Regions from separate parts of the Wukongibacter baidiensis genome, predicted to be linked through region 2. Evidence: a T-box and tRNA genes for the amino acid it is inferred to sense, from the RefSeq annotation. Region 2 holds a T-box; the other holds one or more tRNA genes.
What was found. A T-box is a leader RNA that pairs with one kind of tRNA and senses whether it is charged. The one in region 2 lies ahead of serS (serine--tRNA ligase), so its partner is inferred to be a tRNA-Ser.
Positions count from the first base shown of each region.

Region 1: it has a tRNA-Ser gene. The T-box ahead of serS (serine--tRNA ligase) is inferred to sense a tRNA for this amino acid. The anticodon was not compared.

Region 1 is NZ_CP138202.1:2,831,866-2,844,144, reverse strand. Features, by position in the region: gene amrA (AmmeMemoRadiSam system protein A) at 1-322, shown strand, start outside; gene amrS (AmmeMemoRadiSam system radical SAM enzyme) at 690-1,685, shown strand; gene R9X47_RS12890 (hypothetical protein) at 1,675-2,067, opposite strand; gene asnB (asparagine synthase (glutamine-hydrolyzing)) at 2,452-4,296, shown strand; gene R9X47_RS12880 (methyl-accepting chemotaxis protein) at 4,478-6,193, shown strand; tRNA gene R9X47_RS12875 (tRNA-Asn) at 6,689-6,763, shown strand; tRNA gene R9X47_RS12870 (tRNA-Leu) at 6,770-6,858, shown strand; tRNA gene R9X47_RS12865 (tRNA-Met) at 6,883-6,958, shown strand; tRNA gene R9X47_RS12860 (tRNA-Glu) at 6,963-7,037, shown strand; tRNA gene R9X47_RS12855 (tRNA-Val) at 7,069-7,144, shown strand; tRNA gene R9X47_RS12850 (tRNA-Asp) at 7,193-7,269, shown strand; tRNA gene R9X47_RS12845 (tRNA-Thr) at 7,275-7,350, shown strand; tRNA gene R9X47_RS12840 (tRNA-Tyr) at 7,361-7,445, shown strand; tRNA gene R9X47_RS12835 (tRNA-Leu) at 7,467-7,550, shown strand; tRNA gene R9X47_RS12830 (tRNA-Gly) at 7,555-7,629, shown strand; tRNA gene R9X47_RS12825 (tRNA-Gly) at 7,643-7,716, shown strand; tRNA gene R9X47_RS12820 (tRNA-Arg) at 7,725-7,801, shown strand; tRNA gene R9X47_RS12815 (tRNA-Lys) at 7,807-7,882, shown strand; tRNA gene R9X47_RS12810 (tRNA-Ser) at 7,940-8,028, shown strand; tRNA gene R9X47_RS12805 (tRNA-Ile) at 8,035-8,111, shown strand; tRNA gene R9X47_RS12800 (tRNA-Pro) at 8,136-8,212, shown strand; tRNA gene R9X47_RS12795 (tRNA-Ile) at 8,220-8,296, shown strand; tRNA gene R9X47_RS12790 (tRNA-Phe) at 8,324-8,399, shown strand; rRNA gene R9X47_RS12785 (16S ribosomal RNA) at 8,624-10,156, shown strand; tRNA gene R9X47_RS12780 (tRNA-Ala) at 10,230-10,305, shown strand; rRNA gene R9X47_RS12775 (23S ribosomal RNA) at 10,453-12,279, shown strand, end outside.
Region 2 is NZ_CP138202.1:3,647,388-3,659,666, reverse strand. Features, by position in the region: gene R9X47_RS16490 (hypothetical protein) at 1-346, shown strand, start outside; gene R9X47_RS16485 (histidine kinase dimerization/phospho-acceptor domain-containing protein) at 525-2,087, opposite strand; gene R9X47_RS16480 (response regulator transcription factor) at 2,077-2,754, opposite strand; gene R9X47_RS16475 (hypothetical protein) at 3,135-3,986, opposite strand; gene serS (serine--tRNA ligase) at 4,153-5,430, opposite strand; T-box leader at 5,538-5,796, opposite strand; gene R9X47_RS16465 (branched-chain amino acid aminotransferase) at 5,997-7,022, shown strand; gene R9X47_RS16460 (RidA family protein) at 7,108-7,485, opposite strand; gene R9X47_RS16455 (serine dehydratase subunit alpha family protein) at 7,552-8,889, opposite strand; gene R9X47_RS16450 (hypothetical protein) at 9,157-9,363, shown strand; gene R9X47_RS16445 (ATP-binding protein) at 9,624-11,414, opposite strand; gene R9X47_RS16440 (response regulator transcription factor) at 11,414-12,091, opposite strand; gene R9X47_RS16435 (hypothetical protein) at 12,246-12,279, opposite strand, start outside.

The DNA of each region.
Region 1 (12,279 bases), 820 kb from region 2:
AGCTAGAGAAATAATTGAAAACGCAATAAAGGCTGGAACCGAAGATCCTAGATTCTTTCCCGTTGAAGAGGAAGAGCTTGAGTATTTAACTTATTCAGTAGATGTATTAATGAGTCCAGAACCAATTAAATCATTTGACGATTTGGATGTAAATAAATATGGAATCATTGTTAGTCTAAATGAACGTAGAGGACTACTGTTACCAAATCTAGAAGGAGTAGATACGGTAGAAGAACAAGTAAGAATAGCCCTTGGAAAAGCAGGAATAGCAGCTAATGAAGGTTATAATATTCAACGATTTGAGGTAATAAGACATAAATAGTGACTATGGTGTAGGGCTGTGAATTACTAATGGAACTGTGGATAACTTGTGGACAAAAAATGAACGGTTTTAGTGAAATGAAGTATACAACGAGGTTATAGAGGTTATTATTTATCCACAAAGTTATCCAGAGGCTAGTTTATTTTTTTAGCTGAATATGTGGACAAGCAAGATAATTTAAATAGAAAAAAGCAAAATATAATAAATATAGTATATCCCAATATAAAGACATACTATATATAAGTATAAATACTAACAAAGTAATTCAGATAAAATTGTGGAAATCTAGTTAATGTAGTATACAAAGACATTGTTGAAAGTTGTATGTTATTAGCATAGGAATGAGAACCTGTTGGAGGAAAAATTTATGGTGGATAAATTTATTAAAGAAGCTCAGTTTTATGAAAAGCATAGTAATGGAAGAGTGAAGTGTTTCCTCTGTCCCCATGGATGTGAGATATACGAAGGTAAGGTGGGGAAATGTAGAGTTAGAAAAAATTTAGGTGGAAAGCTAGTGACATTAAATTATGGCAAAATAACAGCTAGTGGTTTAGATCCAATAGAAAAAAAGCCATTGTATCATTTTCATCCAGGAAAAAAGATACTTTCCATAGGAAGCTTTGGATGCAATTTGAAGTGCAGTTTTTGCCAGAATTATAGTATCGCTCATGAAATGCCTGAATATATTCAAACTACACATGAGAGGATAGCAGAAATTTCAGAGGAACAAAAAGAAAATATTGGAGTGGCCTATACCTATAATGAACCATCCATATGGTACGAGTTCATATTAGAGACTAGTAAACGTGTAAGGGAACAAGGAAAAAAGAATGTAATTGTATCAAATGGATATATAAACAGAGAGCCTCTATTGAAATTAACTCAATTTATAGATGCGATGAATATCGATTTAAAAGCATTTTCAAATGGATTTTACAATGATATATGTAAGGGGGTGCAAAGTCCAGTTTTAGAAACTATCCAGGCGGCTAAGGAGTATTGCCATGTGGAGATAACAACTCTATTAATCGAAGGACTAAACACAGATAGAGAGGAAATAACAGAACTATGTAAGTGGATTGCTTCTATAGACAAAAACATACCCCTGCATTTATCAAGATATTATCCGAGATATAAAATGAAAATAGCCCCAACTGGAGTTGAGACTATTATTAACCTTCATCAGATAGCGAAAAAATATTTGAATTATGTATATATAGGTAACATAAATGGAATTGATAATAATACATATTGCCCAAGTTGTAATGCATTAATAGTATCAAGAGACTTTGAAGTAAATATAGAAAACTTAAAAGATAGAGCCTGTGGAAATTGCGGTAAGGTAATTGAAATTATTTTCTAGAAAGTTTTTTATGATGCATTTTTGCATTTTCTAACTGGACAAAGTGTCCCTTAAGACCGTTGAACTCTTTAAATAAAGTTTTTTCACATTTTGGACAATATTCATGGTATTTAGATAAAATCAATGCACCACATCGCTTGCACTCAATATTTACAGACTCAGCTTCAATTTCAATAAGCCGACCTTCTTTAACAAATTTTTTTATTATTTGATGATCAACTCCAGTATATTCTGCGACTTCAAAGGCAGTAGCTAAAGGATTTTCTCTTAGATACTCCCTGATCTTATCAAAAATTTTCTCATAAACTTCATAACAGACCTCACAATAATCCCTTATAGTATTATCAGGGATCATTTTATTACACCTCAAACATTCCTTCATAAGTATCACCCGCATTTTTTTATTTGAAATTTATTAAACTTGAAACTTGTTTATCTTTATATGAACTCTAGATACATAGTTTTTATCTTACTAATATTATACAGAAAAAAAGAAGATAAAACAGTAGTTCTAAAGAACTACATATACAAAAACTACAATATATAGTTTGGTGAGTAGAATTAACTACTATATTTACCACAATATATACAATTCTTTACAAAGATTAACATATTTAAGAAGACCGTCAGAAAGATATGTAGAGAAACTATGATATACCTCAGGTTGATAACCCCTAACTTGATGTAACATTGGACAAGTTTTAGGAATATATTAGAAACAAAATTGTTAATGATAATCAATATCAAAAAAAGAGGGGTTGAACTTATGTGTGGTATAACTGGATGGATAAATAATAAAAGGGATATAAGTGATAGGATAAATATTATTGAGAATATGACAAATAGCCTAAGTAATAGGGGACCCGATAGCTCGGGTATATATAAAGCAAAAAATGCCTTATTGGGTCATAGAAGACTTACTATAGTTGATCCTGAGGGTGGTATGCAACCAATGACAAGAAAGATAGAAGATAGGGAATATACTATAGTTTATAATGGAGAATTGTACAATACAGATGAAGTTAGAAATGAACTACAGGAAAAAGGATATAAATTTAGATCATATTCAGATACCGAAGTTCTTTTAATGTCTTATATAGCCTGGGGGGAAAAATGCTTAAATAAAATAAACGGAATATTTGCTTTCTGTATATGGGATGAAAGAAATAGAAAAGCCTTTTTAGCTCGAGATCCCCTTGGGGTGAAGCCTTTATTTTATGTTCAGAAGGAGGACTCATTAATATTTGCCTCAGAAATAAAGACAATATTAAAACATCCCCAGGTAAAACCAATAGTTGACCAAATAGGACTTCTAGAAATATTTGGACTAGGGCCAGCGAGATCATTAGGAAGCGGTGTATTTAAAGAAATTAAAGAAATACCTCCAGCCCATAGGATAGTATATGATTACAGGGGACTAGAAAAGAGGAAGTATTGGGAGCTAGAAGCCAAACCACATCTAGAGGATTTAGATACTACGACAGAGCATGTGAGGGAGCTTGTAGTTGATGCAATCGAAAGGCAGCTAGTATCAGATGTTCCTGTTTGTACTTTTCTATCGGGTGGATTGGATTCAAGCGCAATATCGGTAGTAGCGGCAGAAGCCTTTAAGAGGCAGGGGAAAGAAAACCTAAATACTTTTTCAATTAACTATGAAGATAATGACAAGTATTTTATAGCTAATGAATTTCAGCCAGATTCTGATGAATACTGGGTTGAAAGAGTAGTCGATTATATAGGAAGTAACCACCAGAATATTACTATAAATAATATTGATCTTGCAGATTCTCTGAAAAGAGCAGTTCAAGCTAGGGATTTACCGGGAATGGCAGATATCGACTCTTCACTTTATCTATTTTGTAAAGAAGTAAGAAAAAAAGCTACAGTGGCTCTTTCTGGTGAATGCGCCGATGAAATATTTGGAGGATATCCATGGTACACAAGGGAAGAGGATATAGAAACAAATACATTTCCTTGGTCAAGGTATATAAATGAGAGGAAGAGCATATTAACAAAGGACTTAAAGAATCTACCCCTAGAAGAATACGTGGAGTCAAAATATCATGATACACTTAGCAGAGTTCCAAAGCTTAAGGGTGAATCAATGGCCGATGAAAGAATGAGAGAATTGTTCTATTTAAATATCAAGTGGTTCATGGTAACATTGTTAAATAGAAAAGATCGTATGAGTATGTCAAATAGCCTTGAGGTAAGAGTACCCTATGCTGATTATAGGATTGTTGAATATGCCTATAACATACCTAGGAACTTTAAATTATGTGATGGGAGAGAGAAAGGATTATTAAGAAGAGCATTAAAAGGAATCTTACCTGATGATGTTATTTATAGGAAAAAGAGCCCTTACCCTAAAACCCATCATCCACAATATACTAAAGAAGTTCAAATGAGAATGAGACAAATTCTAGAAGATAAAACGTCTCCGATTTTACAATTGATTGACATAAAAGAAGTGATGAATATTGTAAATACAGGGGGAAAAGCCTTTAAAAAACCTTGGTTTGGGCAATTAATGACAGGACCACAGTTGATAGCTTATCTGATTCAATTAGATATCTGGATGAGAGAGTATGATGTAGTAATAGAGCAATAAGGGCTAACCTTGGATATATAAATATATATAAATATATATATATTTATATACTTATATATGAAGGATTATAGAAACTTTTGAAGAATAATATAATGTTGATGGGGCTGTCTCACAAAACCATCTTTGAGACACCCCAGGAGATTTTTTAGTGACTAGACCATAGATGAAAGGAAGGGCATATATGCTGAAGAACTTGAAAATATCGAAAAAGATGACTGTAAGCTTTGCAACCATAATACTCATTACATGCTTAGTTAGTTTATATGCAATTAATGGTATGAATCAGCTACAAAACTTGACCATTGATATGTATGAACAGCCTTTTACAGTCACAAAGGCTGTGAATGAAGCAGATATAAATATATTAAAGATTATGAATGAGATGAAAAGTGTTAGCACTGTAGAGAAACTGCAGATTCATCATCATGTGAAAAAAATTGAGAAATATGATGAAATAGTACATAAGAAATTTGAAATAATTCAAAACAACTTTACTGGGGACCCTGAAGTTGTAGAAAAGGCATATAATGCATATAAGGAATGGAAGCCAATTAGGGATGAAATTGTTAAGCTCGCTAAGGAAGGTAATCAAATCGAAGCAGTACTTGTAGAAAAGGGTACTGGAACATATCAGGTTGGACTTATAAATAGTTGTATGAATATACTGGTTGAAGATGCAAACGAGTTAGCGGATAATTTTTACAATAGGGCTATGGAAGATAGCAAGCGCTATATTACTAATATCATCATTATATTAGCAGGAGCTTTTATTTTGGCCTTTATAATTGCATATCTTATGACAAAGGGTATAACAAGACCAATGACATATATAACTAAGACGTTGAATAAAATTTTATCTAACGAAGATAATAAAATAGATTTAACTCAAAATATTGATACTAAAACAAAGGATGAAATAGGCGATCTAGGGAATGATGTAAACTGGTTCGTTATGAAGATAAAAGATTTAGTATCAGAGGTCTCAAAAAATTCAAGTATTTTATCACGATCATCTAATGAAATTGCACTTATAATGGAGCAAACTAACCAAGGGATAGAGAATATAGCAAAAGAGATAAATGAAATATCCTGTGGGCTCCAGAGCAATGCCAGTTCTGTAGATGAGTCTGTAAATGGTATTGATGAGATGAATGATAGTGCACAAATCATATCCAATGAATCAGAAAATGCCTTCAATAATAGTAAAAATGTATTAGAGTCTGCTAGACTTGGTGGAGAGAATATAAATGAAGCAGTGACATATATAAATAAGGTGAAAACTTCTTCTGAGAACACTAATAGAATTATAGGAGAGCTGAAAATTTCATCGGAAGAAATCGGAGAAATAGTACACTTTATTACAGCTATAGCAGAACAGACTAATCTTCTTGCTTTGAATGCAGCCATAGAAGCAGCTAGGGCTGGAGAACATGGAAAGGGATTTGCAGTAGTTGCAGAGGAAGTTAGAAAACTGGCAGAGAGCAGTAAGGAATCGACGAATAAGATTAGATTGCTGATTGATGAAATTCAAGATAAGGTAGGAAAAGCAGACTCTACTATGAAGGAAGGACAGTCACTTGTTGACACCACAGTACAAAAAGGTATGGAAGTAAATAAGCAGTTTAAAAATATATTTACATCAATAGAAAATATGACTGAAGAGATAGAAAGAATCTTAAACCTATCTAAAAAGCAAAGAGGAATAACTTCAGTTATGAAAAGTACAATGAATGATATTTCTAAAAATACATCTAGCAATGTTAGTGGAGCACAGCAAATTAATGCTGTTCTTCAGGAGCAAGTAGGTTCCCTAGAAGAAGTTGGAGCAAGTATAGAAGAATTAAACAATATGGCAACCTTGTTAAAGGAACAAACAGATAGATTCAAAATTATATAAATTACTACATACACTCCAATTATTATCTTTGTTCTATGCATATCACCATATTAACCCCGCATATAAATATATATGAGGAGGGCTTAGGTTGAAAAATTCAATACTATGGATCGGGATATGTATAGTTTGCTTAATAATATTGATGGTTATAGAACGGTGGATTTAATATATAGACTATATACATATATGACATAAGACTAATTCAGATAGTTATTAAAAAGAGGATGAGAAGTCATCCTCTTTTTATATTTAAATACCCTAGGAGATTAAATTCTTCAACTATATATCTATATCTATACTTTTAGACTAAATTTTTTTTAATTACATTATTTTTCCGTCTTGACAAATAGAAAAACAGGTAGTAAAATAATACAAGTAGTCAGCCGTTACGGGTTTGAAATAAATAGGAAAAAGAATTTATTTCAAAAAAACAGTTGACATGATGAAGCAAATATGATAATATATATCTTGTCGCTGAAAAAAACAGCGAAACATTCCAGAGTAGCTCAATGGTGGAGCAACCGGCTGTTAACCGGTAGGCTGTGAGTTCGAATCTCACCTCTGGAGCCAATAAGTGCCGGGGTGGCGGAACTGGCAGACGCACAGGACTTAAAATCCTGCGGTCCTTAAAGACCGTACCGGTTCGATTCCGGTCCCCGGCACCATAAAAAAATATATATAATTATCGACGCGGGGTGGAGCAGTTGGTAGCTCGTCGGGCTCATAACCCGGAGGTCGCAGGTTCAAGTCCTGTCCCCGCAACCATTTTGGCCCCTTGGTCAAGCGGTTAAGACACCGCCCTTTCACGGCGGTAACAGGGGTTCGAGTCCCCTAGGGGTCACCAATTTTAGCTTCTAGTTATTAGAAGCTGATTTGGGCGCATAGCTCAGCTGGGAGAGCACCTGCCTTACAAGCAGGGGGTCACAGGTTCAAGTCCTGTTGCGCCCACCATTAATAATTTGCAAAACACGCTTACGGCGTTTTGAAACACAACTTTATGGTCCAGTAGTTCAGTTGGCTAGAACGCTAGCCTGTCACGCTAGAGGTCGAGGGTTCGAGTCCCTTCTGGATCGCCATTTATGCTGGTGTAGCTCAATTGGCAGAGCAGCTGACTTGTAATCAGCAGGTTGCGGGTTCGAGTCCCATCACCAGCTCCATCACAAATATGGAGGGATGCCCGAGTGGCTAAAGGGGGCGGACTGTAAATCCGTTGACTGAGTCTACACTGGTTCGAATCCAGTTCCCTCCACCATTTTGAAAAAAACTTTAATATGCGGGTATGGCGGAATTGGCAGACGCGCTAGACTTAGGATCTAGTGTCTTGTACGTGGGGGTTCAAGTCCCTCTACCCGCACCAATATGCGGTAGTGGCTCAGTGGTAGAGCATCGCCTTGCCAAGGCGAGGGTCGAGGGTTCAAATCCCTTCTACCGCTCCAATTTAATATCTATGCGGGTGTAGCTCAGTGGTAGAGCCCCGGCCTTCCAAGCCGGTTGCGAGGGTTCGATCCCCTTCACCCGCTCCAATGTATGTGTGCCCATAGCTCAGCTGGATAGAGCAACGGCCTTCTAAGCCGTGTGTCCGGGGTTCGAATCCCTGTGGGCACGCCATATATGACCCATTAGCTCAGTCGGTAGAGCACCTGACTTTTAATCAGGGTGTCCCGCGTTCGAGTCGCGGATGGGTCACCAGTTTTAATTATCTGTTAAGATAAATAAAAGGTAAGTACTATTTTGATGATTGATTACGGAGAGGTGTCCGAGTGGTTTAAGGAGCTGGTCTTGAAAACCAGTGACTCCGCAAGGGGCCGTGGGTTCGAATCCCACCTTCTCCGCCAAAATAAGGGCCTTTAGCTCAGTTGGTCAGAGCGTCCGGCTCATAACCGGCAGGTCCGGGGTTCGAATCCCTGAAGGCCCACCATACAATACAATCTATATCTTAATTCGGGGTGTAGCGCAGTTTGGTAGCGCATCTGGTTTGGGACCAGAGGGTCGCGGGTTCAAATCCTGCCACCCCGACCATTATTATGGGCTTATAGCTCAGCTGGTTAGAGCGCACGCCTGATAAGCGTGAGGTCGGTGGTTCAAGTCCACTTAAGCCCACCAAGGTAATATCTTAAAAAAAACTAACATGCCCAGATAGCTCAGTCGGTAGAGCAGGGGACTGAAAATCCCCGTGTCGGTGGTTCGATTCCGCCTCTGGGCACCATGAAATTACTATTTAAGTTTCATTTATAAGATGGTAATGGAGTCGCTGGAAACAGCGGCGAAAAAAATGTCGAAAAAAGTGTTGACAAGATAAAAAAGATTTGCTATAATGGTTCTTGTCGCTAAAACGACAGAAAAAACTTTGGACATTGAAAACTAAACAGTGTAAGGAATTAAACCTTAGTTTGATATAATTCAAGCTAAAGAAGTAATAAACGCCAGATTTTTTTTAAGAGTTTGATCCTGGCTCAGGATGAACGCTGGCGGCGTGCTTAACACATGCAAGTCGAGCGAGAAGGTTATGACTGATTCTTCGGATGAAGGATTAACTGGAAAGCGGCGGACGGGTGAGTAACGCGTGGGTAACCTGCCTTGTACAGAGGGATAGCCACTGGAAACGGTGATTAATACCTCATAAAACTATAGCGTCGCATGGCGCATTAGTCAAAACTCAGGTGGTACAAGATGGACCCGCGTCTGATTAGCTAGTTGGTGGGGTAAAGGCCTACCAAGGCGACGATCAGTAGCCGACCTGAGAGGGTGATCGGCCACACTGGAACTGAGACACGGTCCAGACTCCTACGGGAGGCAGCAGTGGGGAATATTGCACAATGGGCGAAAGCCTGATGCAGCAACGCCGCGTGAGTGAAGAAGGCTTTCGGGTCGTAAAACTCTGTCCTAAGGGAAGAATAATGACGGTACCTTAGGAGGAAGCCCCGGCTAACTACGTGCCAGCAGCCGCGGTAATACGTAGGGGGCAAGCGTTATCCGGAATCACTGGGCGTAAAGGGTGCGTAGGCGGCCAAATAAGCCAGAGGTGAAAGGCTACGGCTCAACCGTAGTAAGCCTTTGGAACTGTATGGCTTGAGTGCAGGAGAGGAGAGTGGAATTCCTAGTGTAGCGGTGAAATGCGTAGATATTAGGAGGAACACCAGTGGCGAAGGCGACTCTCTGGACTGCAACTGACGCTGAGGCACGAAAGCGTGGGGAGCGAACAGGATTAGATACCCTGGTAGTCCACGCCGTAAACGATGAGTGCTAGGTGTCGGGGGTTCACACCCTCGGTGCCGGAGTTAACGCATTAAGCACTCCGCCTGGGGAGTACGGTCGCAAGACTGAAACTCAAAGGAATTGACGGGGACCCGCACAAGTAGCGGAGCATGTGGTTTAATTCGAAGCAACGCGAAGAACCTTACCAGGACTTGACATCCCTGTGACCGGTACTTAATCGTACCTTTCCCTTCGGGGACAGAGGAGACAGGTGGTGCATGGTTGTCGTCAGCTCGTGTCGTGAGATGTTGGGTTAAGTCCCGCAACGAGCGCAACCCTTGTCTTTAGTTGCCAGCAGGTTAAGCTGGGCACTCTAGAGAGACTGCCGGTGACAAACCGGAGGAAGGTGGGGATGACGTCAAATCATCATGCCCCTTATGTTCTGGGCTACACACGTGCTACAATGGCTGGTACAACGGGAAGCGAATGAGTAATCTGGAGCGAATCCCAAAAAGCCAGTCCCAGTTCGGATTGTGGGCTGCAACTCGCCCACATGAAGTTGGAGTTACTAGTAATCGCGGATCAGAATGTCGCGGTGAATGCGTTCCCGGGTCTTGTACACACCGCCCGTCACACCATGGGAGTTGGGGGCACCCGAAGTCAGCTATCTAACTTTTTAAGAGGAAGCTGCCGAAGGTGAAATCAATGACTGGGGTGAAGTCGTAACAAGGTAGCCGTATCGGAAGGTGCGGCTGGATCACCTCCTTTCTAAGGAGAAAACCTTACACTGTTTAGTTTTGAATGTCTAAGGACATTCAATTTAAATATACAACAAAATTATGGGGGCGTAGCTCAGTTGGGAGAGCACCTGCCTTGCAAGCAGGGGGTCAGGAGTTCAAATCTCCTCGTCTCCACCATGAATGTTTGAATGCTATTAAGTTAAAGCACTCAAACATAATTTTGTTCTTTGAAAACTGAACAATGGAGAGAAACAGAATTGCTATAAAAGCAATTTCACTGAGTTAATTTAACTTTTGTAAAAAGGTTTTATTGACTAATATAATGGTCAAGTTATTAAGGGCATAGGGTGAATGCCTTGGCACCAGGAGCCGACGAAGGACGTGGTAAGCTGCGATAAGTCTCGGGTAGCTGCAAGCAAGCTTTGATCCGGGAATTTCCGAATGGGGAAACCCATCTAAGTAAACCTTAGATACCTTCTGCTGAATACATAGGCAGTTGGAGGCAACCAGGGGAACTGAAACATCTAAGTACCCTGAGGAAGAGAAAGAAAAATCGATTCCCTCAGTAGCGGCGAGCGAAAGGGGAAGAGCCCAAACCTAGAGCTACGGCTTTAGGGGTTGTGGATAGAGCCATAAAGAGGAAGGTATTCTAACCGAAGAGGTCTGGAAAGGCCCACCGCAGAAGGTGAAAGTCCTGTAGGTGAAAGAAGAAGATCCTTGGCACTACTCCAGAGTACCACGAGGCACGTGAAACCTTGTGGGAAGCTGGGAGGACCACCTCCCAAGGCTAAATACTACCTGGTGACCGATAGAGGATAGTACCGTGAGGGAAAGGTGAAAAGAACCCCGGGAGGGGAGTGAAATAGAACCTGAAACCCTATGTCTACAAGCAGTGGAAGTTCTTTATATGAACGACCATGTACTTTTTGTAGAACGGGCCAACGAGTTACGGTATGCAGCAAGGTTAAGGACCTTTGGTCTGGAGCCGCAGCGAAAGCGAGTCTTAACTGGGCGAATTTAGTTGCATGCCGTAGACCCGAAACCGGGTGACCTATCCATGGGCAGGATGAAGCGAAAGTAAAATTTCGTGGAGGTCCGAACCGTTTAGCGTTGAAAAGCTATCGGATGACCTGTGGATAGCGGAGAAATTCCAATCGAACTCGGAGATAGCTGGTTCTCCCCGAAATAGCTTTAGGGCTAGCCTCAGATTTAGAGAAACGGAGGTAGAGCACTGAATGGCCTAGGGGGCTTCACCGCCTACCGAAGCCTATCAAACTCCGAATGCCGTATTCTTTTATCTGGGAGTCAGACTGCGGGTGATAAGATTCGTAGTCGAGAGGGAAACAGCCCAGACCATCAGCTAAGGTCCCTAAATACAGATTAAGTGGGAAAGGATGTGGAGCTGCTTAGACAACTAGGATGTTGGCTTAGAAGCAGCCACTCATTTAAAGAGTGCGTAATAGCTCACTAGTCGAGTGGCTCTGCGCCGAAAATTACCGGGGCTCAAATCTGTTACCGAAGCTATGGCTTGCCGTATGGCAGGGGTAGGGGAGCATTGTATATCGGCTGAAGCTGTACCGTAAGGAGCAGTGGACTTTATACAAGAGAGAATGTTGGCATAAGTAGCGAGAGGTAGGTGAGAATCCTACCCGCCGAAAACCTAAGGTTTCCTGAGGAAGGCTCGTCCGCTCAGGGTAAGTCGGGACCTAAGCCGAGGACGAAAGTCGTAGGCGATGGACAACAGGTGAAGATTCCTGTACCACCACTTTATCGTTTGAGGAATGGAGGGACGCAGGAGGATAGGCAAAGCCCACGGTTGGTTGAGTGGGTTCAAGCCCGTAGGGAGCAGAGATAGGCAAATCCGTCTTTGCAATCCTGAAAGGTGATGAGGAGCGAAAAATAAGTAGCGAACTTGCTGATTCCACACTGACAAGAAAAGCTTCTACCGAGATAAAAGGTGCCCGTACCGTAAACCGACACAGGTAGGTGAGGAGAGAATCCTAAGGCGAGCGAGATAACTACTGTTAAGGAACTCGGCAAAATGACCCCGTAACTTAGGGAGAAGGGGTGCCACGTTAGGGTGAATAGCCCGAGGTGGCCGCAGAGAATAGGCCCAAGCGACTGTTTAGCAAAAACACAGGTCTCTGCTAA
Region 2 (12,279 bases):
AGAGATCAATATTGCAGCTCTATGTATTGCAGAAACATCAGATTATGGAATACTGCGTTTAATTGTTAATGACCCCGATAAAGCTGTTAAAGCTTTAAAGGAAAAGGGATGTTCCGTTAGCTTAACCGACGTTCTTTGTATACTAATCCCCCATGAGATAGGGGCTTTAGCAGATGCCGCTAAAAAGCTTTCTGACAACAATATAAGCGTTGAGTATATGTATGCCTTTGCTATGGGAGACAAGACGCCTGTAATAATCCGTGTAGAAGAGATTGATAGAGCAAATGAGATTATTGGAAAGCTTGGAATCCAGCAGATTAGTACTGAGGATATATATAGATTATAGGTTATAGCCGTCCAAAAATAGCATAAAGTGGGGGTGTCTCAGAATGGCGAATTTCTGCGTTATTTGAAATGTTCACCGACTTGGCACGTACGTTAGTACTAGCCAAACCGTTGAAATTTCAAAAACCTTGAACTTCACTCATTCTGAAACACCCCGGGGCTATACTCATAAGAGACATTTATGAGATAGCCCTTTTTTCAATTTCTATATAAAAAGATACACCTTGTTCCTCATTTTTAGCATATATTTCGCCATTATTAATTTTTAGAAGTCTATTTACTATATAGAGGCCTAAGCCGCTTTGACCCCTCTTACCTTTTTTAAATAATTTAAATATATCTCCTATATTTATAATACTTTCACCGTCATTATAGAATGTTAAATATATTTTTTCAAAATCTTCCTTTAGAGATATTTTTATTAAGGTTTTTGCATATCTAATTTGATTTTCTACAATGTTCTCTATGATAATTTTTATATGATCATGGTTTGCATGTATATAAATATCGTCTATATCTAATCTAGTTTCTATTTCTTCCAGTTTAAAGGAAAAATTATCTATAACTTCTTCTATTAACTCCTTAATATTTATGTTTTCTTTATTTGCAATCTCACTATCTAAATAGTCTAGTCTTTGTATATATAGTAGGTTGTAAACTAGTTTTTCTAGCCTACCACACTCTTCATCTATGATCTCCAGACTTGCATCTAAGCTACCCTTTGGATATAAACCTTTTTTAAGGGCCTCTACATAGCTTTTTACTATCATTATTGGAGTTTTTAGTTCATGTGATATGGAATGAAGCTTAAATCTCTGTTCTTTATCATATTCAAAAAGCTCTCTACGCATTTTTTCAATTGAGTTTGCTAGAGATCCTATTTCATCATCTCTATCCATTATCTTCATGGGGTTATCTAGCTCTCTGTTGGAAATTTTATTAACATTATTAGTTAACTCCATTAAAGGCCCGGTTAGATGTTTTGACAAATAGAATGAAAATAAAAACAAAATTATGATTACTATGATAAATCCAAAGCCTATCTGGATAAATAAATTTTTTTCAAGGGTATCATCCTTTGCCTCCCACTTGAAAGATACTTTATATAGGTAGGTCGGTATATTGGATGTTCTATCTTTAATGACTCCTATAGTACCTTCACTAGTTATTTGATTATTAATGACTTTTCTAATATCTTCCTTAACAATTTTACCTTTAATAATTTCATCAATAATATCTTTTGTTTCTTTTCCAGTGACTCTAGTATAATTTAAAACCATTCCCTTATCCCTAATAATTCTTGTAAAAGTACTTTTTGTTTTAAATCCTGTATCATATTTATTTATTACATAAAATAATTTTCTTCCATCTATATCTACTTCATATCTCTTACTAGATTCTTTCTGCTTCTTTATGTTTTCTTCAACCTCTGATATTATGTCTTCAGCTACATTACTGTCTTTTATAGGTTTTCTTCTGTGAAGCTTGCCATCTTTGGTCTTAGTCCAATATATTTCCTCTATGCTTCTTTTATCTTGACTGTTACTTGCAATAAACTCATCGATATCTTCTATTCTCTTTTCAAATTCATCTTCATTTTTGTCTTCCATTGTTCTAAATATATCTTCGTAATAATAGTTTTTAAATGACTTAAACAACAAAAAAAACATAAATATGGAAAAAATAGTGATTACCAAAATAAAGGATACCATTAATCTAAAATTTAAAGATTTAGTCCTCACTGGCACACCACCTATACCCATAACCATATATTGTTTCTAGTCTAAGTTTTGGAAGCTTCTTTCTTATTCTTCTAACCAAATCATCGACTACCCTATCGCTGCCAAAATAATCTTTCCCCCATACTCTTTCTAAAATATATTCTCTTGATAATGCATTGTCTCTATTTTCAACCATAGTACATAGTAGATCAAACTCTCTAGAAGTAAAGTCAATTTTTGTATTGCCCCTATAAACTATTCTCTTACTGAAATCTATGGTATATGTATTATTTACCAATAGTTTTTTATTTTTAATTCTCTGTTTATTATATACTCGCTCTAAAAGCTTTCCAACCCTTATTACTAGTTCTATAGGTAAAAAAGGCTTTGCTATATAATCATCACTTCCCATTCTTAATCCTACTATTTTATCTAAATCCTTGTCTCTAGCAGATATAAAAATTACAGGGGTATCATAGTTATGTGCCTTTATCTTCTTAATAAGTTCATATCCATCCATATCAGGCAGCATAATGTCTAGTATCCATAAATCAGCTCCTTCATGAATACTTTTTTCTGCTTCTAATCCCTCGACAAAGCTTTTAACCTCATATCCCTCATTTTCTAAATAGAAAACAAGTATATCATTTAAGTTTTGTTCATCCTCTACGAGAAAAACTTTATACATTACAATCTTCCCTTTCAAGTTATAATGACTCTAGCTAAACTAATTAGTGGAAATATACTTAACTAACTCATTTTATTACTAGTATCTCCAAGAAATAATCTATAATAGAATTATAAATCATACTACATAATTATTGTTAGGTATTTATAAAGATATATTTAAACGGGGTAAAAAGACCTGCTCACTTTAAAATAAACTAGGTCTTTTTATAATGCCTATAAGTATTGTTAGTGTAAATTTAGAGGATTTCTTCCACATCACTTGATTAATTATATTTTATATTCCCAACTCCGATATTCTTTATTCTACCCCATTAATATTACAAAGAGCTGCAGCATTTCTTTTATATCTAGCATAGTTTTGTTACTACAAATCTACACTTAATTGTCCAGTTCTTCAAGTTTTTCTTCTATTAAAGTCTTTCTTGCTTCATATCTTTCCTCATCTATCTTTCCTTCTTCATAGGCTTCTTCTAACTTTTCTAATAATAGTTCCAATTTTTCCTTCATTTGCTCTGGATCTAGATTTCTTTGACTCAATCCTTTTGCTTTTATAAACGAGTAATCTCCATTTTCGATCTTCTCAATATTTTCTTCTATTGCAGCCTTTTTTGCTTCGTATTTTTCCTCATCTATTTTTCCTTCTTCATAGGCTTCTTCTAATCTTTCTAATGCATTTTCTAATCTTTCCTTCATTTGCTCTGGATCTAAGTTTCTTTGACTTATTACCTTTGTCTGCATAAAAGAGTAATCACCATTTTCGATCTTCTCAATGTTTTCTTCCATTGCAGCCTTTCTTGCTTCGTATTTTTCCTCATCTATCTTTCCTTCTTCATAGGCTTCTTCTAACCTTTCTAATGCATTTTCTAATCTTTCCTTCATTTGCTCTGGGTCTAATTTTTTTAGACCTGTTGGCTTTGCTTCCATAAATGAATAATCTCCATTTTCAATTTTTTCAAGCTTTTCTTCTATGTTCGCTTTAGCTGCTTCGTATCTTTCCTCATCTATTTTTCCTTCTTCATACGCATTTTCTAACTTTTCTAATGACTTCTCTAACATTTCTTTCATTTGATCTGGGTCCATTTTTTGCATAGAAAAGTACCTTTGAATTCCTGATGATACATTCTTCCCTCTTGGTGCTTCTACTACCTCATTAGCAAAAGCTGGTATACATAGATTTAATGCTACAACTGCTCCAAGTGCTAAAACCTTTAGATTTTTTTTCATTTTCATTTTATGTACCTCCAGTTTATTATTTTTTTGTGGAAAGCTTTCCTAACTTCTGACTTTATTATAAAGGTTAGATGTAGTAGAAATATCACAAGAATATGTGAAATTGTAAAAAAGAACTCAAAAAAATAAAACTGGGAAATCTCCCAGTTTTATTTTTTCATATATACTATTTAGTTATCTTCTCTAATCCACCCATATAAGGTCTTAAAGCTTTTGGAATAACTACAGATCCATCTTCCTGCTGATAGTTTTCAAGAATTGCAGATAATGTTCTTCCAACTGCAAGGGCTGATCCATTTAATGTGTGAACATACTGAGCCTTACCCTTTGGCTCCGGTCTAAATCTTATATTGGCTCTTCTTGCTTGGTAATCTTCAAAGTTACTACAAGAAGAAATCTCTAAGTATCTATCGTAGCTTGGCATCCAAACTTCAATATCATAGGTCATAGCTGAGCTAAATCCTAAATCTCCACCACAAAGTCTTACAACTCTATAAGGCAGCTCTAATCTCTTTAAAATCTCTTCTGCTTCTGTCACCAGCTTTTCTAACTCATTGTATGAATCCTCTGGTCTAGCAAACTTAACTAGCTCAACCTTGTTAAATTGATGCTGACGAATAAGCCCTCTTGTATCTCTACCTGCAGACCCAGCTTCCTTTCTAAAACAGGGTGTAAAGGCTGTATGATAGATTGGAAGCGTATCTCCATCCAATATTTCATCCATATATAAGTTAGTTAGCGGCACCTCTGCAGTAGGTATTAGAAAATAATCCTTACTTGGCAGATGGAACATATCATCTTCAAACTTTGGAAGCTGACCAGTTCCTGTCATACTATTTCTATTTACCATGAACGGAGGTAAGATCTCTTCATATCCATGATCTCCAGTATGAATATCAAGCATAAAGTTTATAAGGGCTCTTTCAAGCTTTGCACCTACTCCTCTATATACGGTGAATCTTGATCCTGTAATTTTAGAAGCCCTTTCAAAATCTAGTATTCCTAGGTCGACTCCTACATCCCAGTGAGCCTTTTTTTCAAATTCAAATTCTGTAGGCTCTCCCCAGGTTCTAACTAGTTCATTATCCTCATCACTATTACCAACCGGAGTATCATGACGCGGTGCGTTTGGAATTCCTAGAAGCGTCATCTTGATTTCTTCGTCTATTTCTTTTAATTTAGTATCTAGACCCTTTATTGTCTCTGATAGTTCCTTCATTTCAGCAAGTACAGCTGTAGCATCCTTACCTTCTTTTTTAAGCTTTGGTATTTCCTTAGAAACTGTTTTTTGCCTATTCTTCATTTGCTCAACTTCTGCTATTATCTTTCTTCTCTCTTCATCAAGCTTAATTACTTCACCTATTCCAAAATCACCCTTAGTTCTCTTTTCAATAAGTTCTTTTACCTCATCAAAATCATTTCTTATTCTTTTAATATCTAACACCTTTGTAACCTCCTTTTATATCTTTAAATATTTTTAAATCCTTACTTTTAACTTCAGATTTCTCTTTGAGAAGTACTCATAACGATAAAAAAATCCTCCTGTCCCCATATAGGGACGGAAGGATTTATTCCGCGTTGCCACCCTGATTGACTATACTAGTCCACTCATAGGGTTATTTTTTTTAATAACCCTTAGCACATTAACGGATGCTAACCGATTAAACCTACTATAGTCTTGCGACTTCTATAAATAACCTTCAGTTTAACAACTCTAGGATGGATTCAACAGGTAATTATATCGACTTCCACCAACCGTCGACTCTCTTAAAAAATTATCCTATTTACTAATTCCCGTCATAGTCATTAAAATAATATATACTATAATTGTCTCATACTATATTTTCAGTAATTTTAGCATAATTTATTACATTTTTCAAGGGAAATTTTATTATTTTCTAACAAAAATATAATATTTATACATTATAGCATGAAAAGGCCTATGAAACATTAACCATCTATATTATAATTTTGAATATACGCTATTTATTATATTCTAGGAGGGATTGTATGAAAAATACTGTTAATATCGATTGGAGTACACTTGGTTTTAATTACATTAAAACAGATCTCCGTTATGTATCAAGATGGAAGGATGGAAAGTGGGATGAAGGAACATTAACAGAAGACAACAAGCTTTCTATTAGTGAGGCTTCAACAGCACTTCATTATGGACAACAATGTTTTGAAGGATTAAAGGCTTACCGCACAAAAGATGGTAAAATCCAACTTTTTAGACCTGATCAAAATGCTAAGCGTTTAAATAATAGCTGTAAGCGTATATTAATGCCAGAAGTACCAGAAGAAAAATTTATCGATGCTTGTATTCAAGTTGTTAAGGCTAATGAAGCCTATGTTCCTCCATATGGAACTGGAGCAACTCTTTATCTAAGACCCTTTGTTATAGGTGTTGGAGATAATGTTGGAGTAAAACCAGCTCCTGAGTACATATTCTGCATATTCTGTGTTCCAGTTGGACCTTATTTTAAGGGTGGAATGAGTCCTGTAAACTTTACTATTTCTGAATATGATAGAGCTGCACCATTTGGTACAGGAGCAGCAAAGGTTGGAGGAAACTATGCAGCAAGTCTTTATGCCCATGAAGTAGCTGTAAAAAAAGGCTTTGCAGATTGTATCTATCTTGATCCAAAGACTCATACTAAGATAGAAGAAGTTGGAGCTGCTAATTTCTTTGGTATTACAAATGATAATGAATTTGTAACTCCAGATTCACCATCTATTCTTCCTAGTATAACAAAGTACTCCTTAATGCATATTGCTGAAAATTATTTAGATATGAAAGTATCAGAAAGAGATGTTTTAATAGATAATCTAGATGAATTCAAAGAAGCTGGTGCATGTGGAACTGCTGCTGTAATAACTCCTATTGGAGGTATTGAATATAAAGGAAATCTTCATGTTTTCCATAGTGAAACAGAGGTAGGACCTGTTACTAAAAAGCTTTATGATACTCTTTATGGAGTTCAATTTGGAGACGTTGAGGCTCCAGAGGGATGGATCGTTGAAGTAAAATAATAGTAACTTTATTCTAAACTCGGTTTTAAAAAAGGGTGAATCTAATTATAGTTAGACTCACCCTTTGTTTTTTAGTGTTATTATATTAAACTGTTGCTATTGCTTCTATCTCAACTAAGGCATCCTTAGGCAATCTTGCAACTTCTACAGCACTCCTACCAGGATAGTTTTCAGTAAAGAACTCTTTATATACCTCGTTCATTTTTGCAAAGTTATTCATATCGCTTAAGAATACAGTAGTTTTAAATACTTTACTCATATCACTTCCAGCTTCCTCAATTATTGCCTTTACATTCTCTAATGACTTTCTAGTTTGTTCCTCGATAGTATCTGGCATCTCACCTGTTTTTATATCTATCGGTAATTGACCGGAAGTATAAATCATGTTGTTAACTTTTACTCCTTGAGAGTAAGGTCCTATAGCCGCTGGGGCATTTTTTGTACTAATAGTTTCTTTTTTCATGTAAAACACTCCTTATATATTATAGTTTTTTTAATCTTTATCATTATTAGTAAAGTTACTCTATCACTACGCAATACTATTTTGCTTATTTGAATAATCTAAATTAGTATTTGACTTTGCTTGCATTTCCTTCATAACCCTTAATATTACTTCATCGGCAGTATTCATTCCTTTATCTGATAATGTTCCTAGGTTCTTTATTGTCTCCTCTGCCGTTTCAGCTACAATACCATTCTGCGAAGGCACAATATTGTTACCTATAGCTAATAGAGCTGATTGAACGGCAGCCGACGCAGATGTAGCAAGCTTTAATGCACATCCCACCTTTGCACCATCACAGATCATTCCACTTGTATTTGCAAGCATATTTTTTATTACACCATCTATCTGTTCATCATTTGCACCCATTAACCAAGCTATACCTACAGCCGAACCAGTTCCAGCAGCAACTCCACAACCACATAGAGCAGATAATCTACCTATATAGTACTTTATATAACTATTGATAATATGACTTATTGCTAAAGCTCTAGCTATCTTTTCATCCTCTGGCTGAAACTTTTCTTTATAGGCTACTATAGGTAATATTACTGTTAATCCATTATTTCCACTTCCATTACTGCTCATAACTGGCAGACTTACCCCAGACATACGTGCATCTGAAGCTGCTGCTGTTAGCATCATTGCCTGATTCATTAGGTCGTTGGATAGTATACCCTTTTCTATATTGTCTAGGAAGGTAAAGCCTACTCCTATTCCAGTATTTTGCTTTAGTCCAGTTTGTGCTATCTTCTCATTCATTTCTAAGCCATCTAACATAAACTTTATGTCTTCATATGGTACTTGCTCTATCTCATGAATAATTTCTCTTATTTTTAAATTATATATTGCATTTTTATCATCTACTGCCTGTGCATTTTCTTCCTTTTCATCTAATATTACTTCTCCTTGCTTTTCCAAATACACAAATCTATTATGTTTACCCTTTATAACTACCTTAGAAGAACCTCCATCGGTGAAAAGCTCTACCTCAATATAAATCTTCTCCTTTGTAGCTTTAATATCTAAGGATAATTTTCCACTTTCTAATAGGTCCTTTGCAACTTTCACATCATTTGGCTCTATTCCTTCCAATACCTTCAGGTCCTTTTCGCTTTTTCCACCTATAAGACCTAGTGCTGCTGCAATATAAAGTCCTACTTCTTCTGTATTTGGTATTCCTACAGCCAAACCATTTTTATATATGTTAGGGCTAACAAAAACCTGAACTCTATCTATCTCTTGAAAATCTATTAATTCCTTAGCCTTCGCACCTGCTAAAGCCACAGCAACTGGCTCTGTACAACCCATAGCAGGAACAACTTCCTCCTTAAGAGCTTTAACAATAAGATTTCTTAATTCCACAATCCCACTCCCCTTTAATATTCTTCTGAAAATAATCATTGCAACAATCGTGCCAAAGCTAAATCATTGAAAAATACTTATTTTTAGTTTTGACTTGTCTCAAAATGAGAAATCACAAAGAGAAACAGTCTCAAAATAAGATTTTTATCTCTTTTTGAGACTGTTTTTTGCTTTGTCTTGAATCAACTAAAACATATTCTCCATGTATACTTTTTTGTTTTGAGGAGATAATTAAAATATACATATAATTAAATGGGGGTCGATAATATGAACAGCTTTAATAAAATTGATATCTACGCAAAAATTGGAGATTTAAAGGAAATAGATTATAGAAATACCCTTGCTATAGCAAGCCTCATTGAGCTTTTAGTGGAAAAAGGGGTATTTACTAGAAATGAATTTGCTCGTAAGGCCTATGTCTTAGACAATATGAGTACAGATGAATTGAAAGATTTAAGATCTTTAACTAGATAGATTTAACCTTACTTATTTAGTCAATTAAAGCCCCGATAGAATCGGGGCTTTCAGATTGTAGACAAAGTCTACAAGATGACAGACTGCCCGGAAAGCTGAAGTTCGAGGCGTGATGAAAGCAAGAGACCGCAGCGTATACAGACATACGTAAGGGTTCTTGCTTGAGGCAACAACGAAGAAATTCGGGTTTCCGGGCAGTCTCAAAGCCCTGGTAGAATAGGGGCTTTATAAATTTCTAATAATAAATCATATCTATTTTTTTATAACAGCTCTATCTTAGGCAACGAAAAATAAAACTCTACTCCATCTTCAGTATTCCTCACTCCATAATTACTATCATGTAGTTCTAATATATTCTTTACTATGGCTAAACCTAAACCTGTTCCTCCAGCTTGTCTTACTCTTGATTCTTCAATTCTATAAAATCTATCCCATATCCTATTTATCTTTTCTTTAGATATACTTTCTCCGTTATTTTCAATAGACACATTTACTCTTTCGTCTTGAACAATTATTGAAAAAGTTATTGTTCCTTCATTATTTGTATGTCTTATTGCATTGCTAAGTAGGTTTACAATGACCTGCTCAATCCTCTTTCTATCGGCATGAACTGAAACATCTTCGCCTTCACATTGAAAAACAATGTTAATATTCTTACTTGCAATATGATTTTTAAATTTATCTATTACTTTTAAAAACAACTGATCTATGAAGAATTTTTCTTTAGTCAATCTATATGATTTAGATTCTAATTTAGAAAGATCCAACATATCTAGCACTAGATCTTCCATTTTTTCTACCTCATCTAATATTACGTCTAGATAGTATTCCTTCTTCTCTTCATAAATACCATCTTTGATTCCTTCTGCAAATCCTTTAATAATACCTAATGGAGTTTTTAGCTCATGGGATACACTAGACACGAATTCCTTTCTCATTTCCTCAAGTCTTTTCTCTTTTTCAATATCCTCTAATAGCTTTTCATTGGCTCCCTTTAATTCTTCTAAGCTATTACTTAAGTTTTTAGATAGAGTATTTAGACTCCTTGATAGGCTTCCTATTTCATCATCGGACTTCACTTCACAGTAGGATGAAAAATCTAGATCTGCCATTCTCTCTGCAACTTCATTCACCTTTACAAGGGGCTTTGATATCAATTTTGAGTATATAAAGGACAAAATTATTATAAATATTAAGGCTCCAATAGCCACATAGATATAGTAGTCCCTCATAATCTCATTCATCTCTCTTACTGCATTTAAGGAAGACATTACAAAAATTACTTCATCTACTTGATAATCCTTGATAGTTTGTTTTGCGATTATTATATTTTGTGTTCCCCTCATAGTATCTTCAAATATGTAGCTCATTAAACCCTCATCAAACCTTAATTCTCCTGACTCAACACTAAAGAGAAAATCATCTAAAGCTACTAAAAATACTTCCTCATCATAGTTCGCTATGCCGTTAATATTAGATGGTAGGTTTATCGCTTTGACTTTTCCAGTTATTTTATCTACGCTATTTATATCGGTTTCATATATATATATAATTTTATCTTCTTCAGCTACATCCTTAACATCTAATATAACTCCATTATTTTGGATTCTCAAAGGTACTAAAATTTTTCCTAATATATTCACACCTTCAATTGTTATATCGTCTCCGACATTTATATTTAAATCTTTTCTATCAAAGAACTGCAAGAAATTACTTAAGGGAATAATTATCTCTTCTCCCTTTGAATCTATAATTGTAATACTTACATAGTTCATATATTTAACTAATCTTTCTTCATTAAGGACAGCTATCTGTGCATCATTTTCCATTGAAAACAGTCTTATATTATTCTGTATACTTCTTTCATCCCATTTAGATCCCTTGTATTCTTGGCTAAATTCTTCAAGCCTTTCTACTAGTCTTTCAATTTTTCTACTCACAAAATAATCATCAAAAAATATTGTTTGTGTAGCCATGGCAGAACCTAAAAGAATCATAAGAAATATTGAAGTAATAACAAATAGTTTGAAAGTAATACTTTTTTTGCTCATTAATTCACCTCAAATTTATAACCGGCTTTGATTATGGTTCTAATGTACTTTGATCTATCTCCTAGCTTACTCCTAAGCTTCTTTATATGGGTGTCTACAGTTCTAAGGTCACCATAGTAATCATATCCCCAAATTCTGTTTAGTATGTTTTCCCTAGACAAAACTATTCCTTTGTTTTCAATCATATATACTAAAAGTTCATACTCCTTTGGTGCAAGATCAATTGTATTGTTATCTAGTCTAACGTTATATGACAGCTTGTTTATTTCAATAGCCCCGATTCTTATCATATTATCAGCCTTTTCCTTTGGTCCCCCTACTCTTTTTAATAGTATCTTGGCCTTAGCAACCAATACCTTTGGGCTAAAGGGCTTTGTTACATAATCATCGGCTCCTAGCTCATATCCCATAAGCATATCATCTTCTTCGGATCTAGCTGTCAGCATTATTATAGGCACATCAGAGGTTTTTCTTATCCTCCTACATACAGTCCATCCATCAAGCTTTGGAAGCATTATATCTAGGATAACTAATGAAATTTTACTCTCTTCAAAGATATCCATGGCTTCCTTTCCATCTACAGCTTCATAGATACTGAAGCCCTCTACCTTAAAGTAATCCGATACGATTTCCCTCAATCTAGGTTCATCTTCTACTAATAAAATATTTTTATTCATTAATAATCCACCTCTTAAATACATAGATATATGACTCAGAAATTTGAGTAAATTGAGCTTTATCTTCTCACATCTATAGAAGAATAATTTATTAAAGCAAAGCCCTCTACTTATTATTATACATAATAAATAGAGAGCTAAAAACTTATCTTTTTTACATTGCTTCTCTTATCTCTTCTCTCATCTTA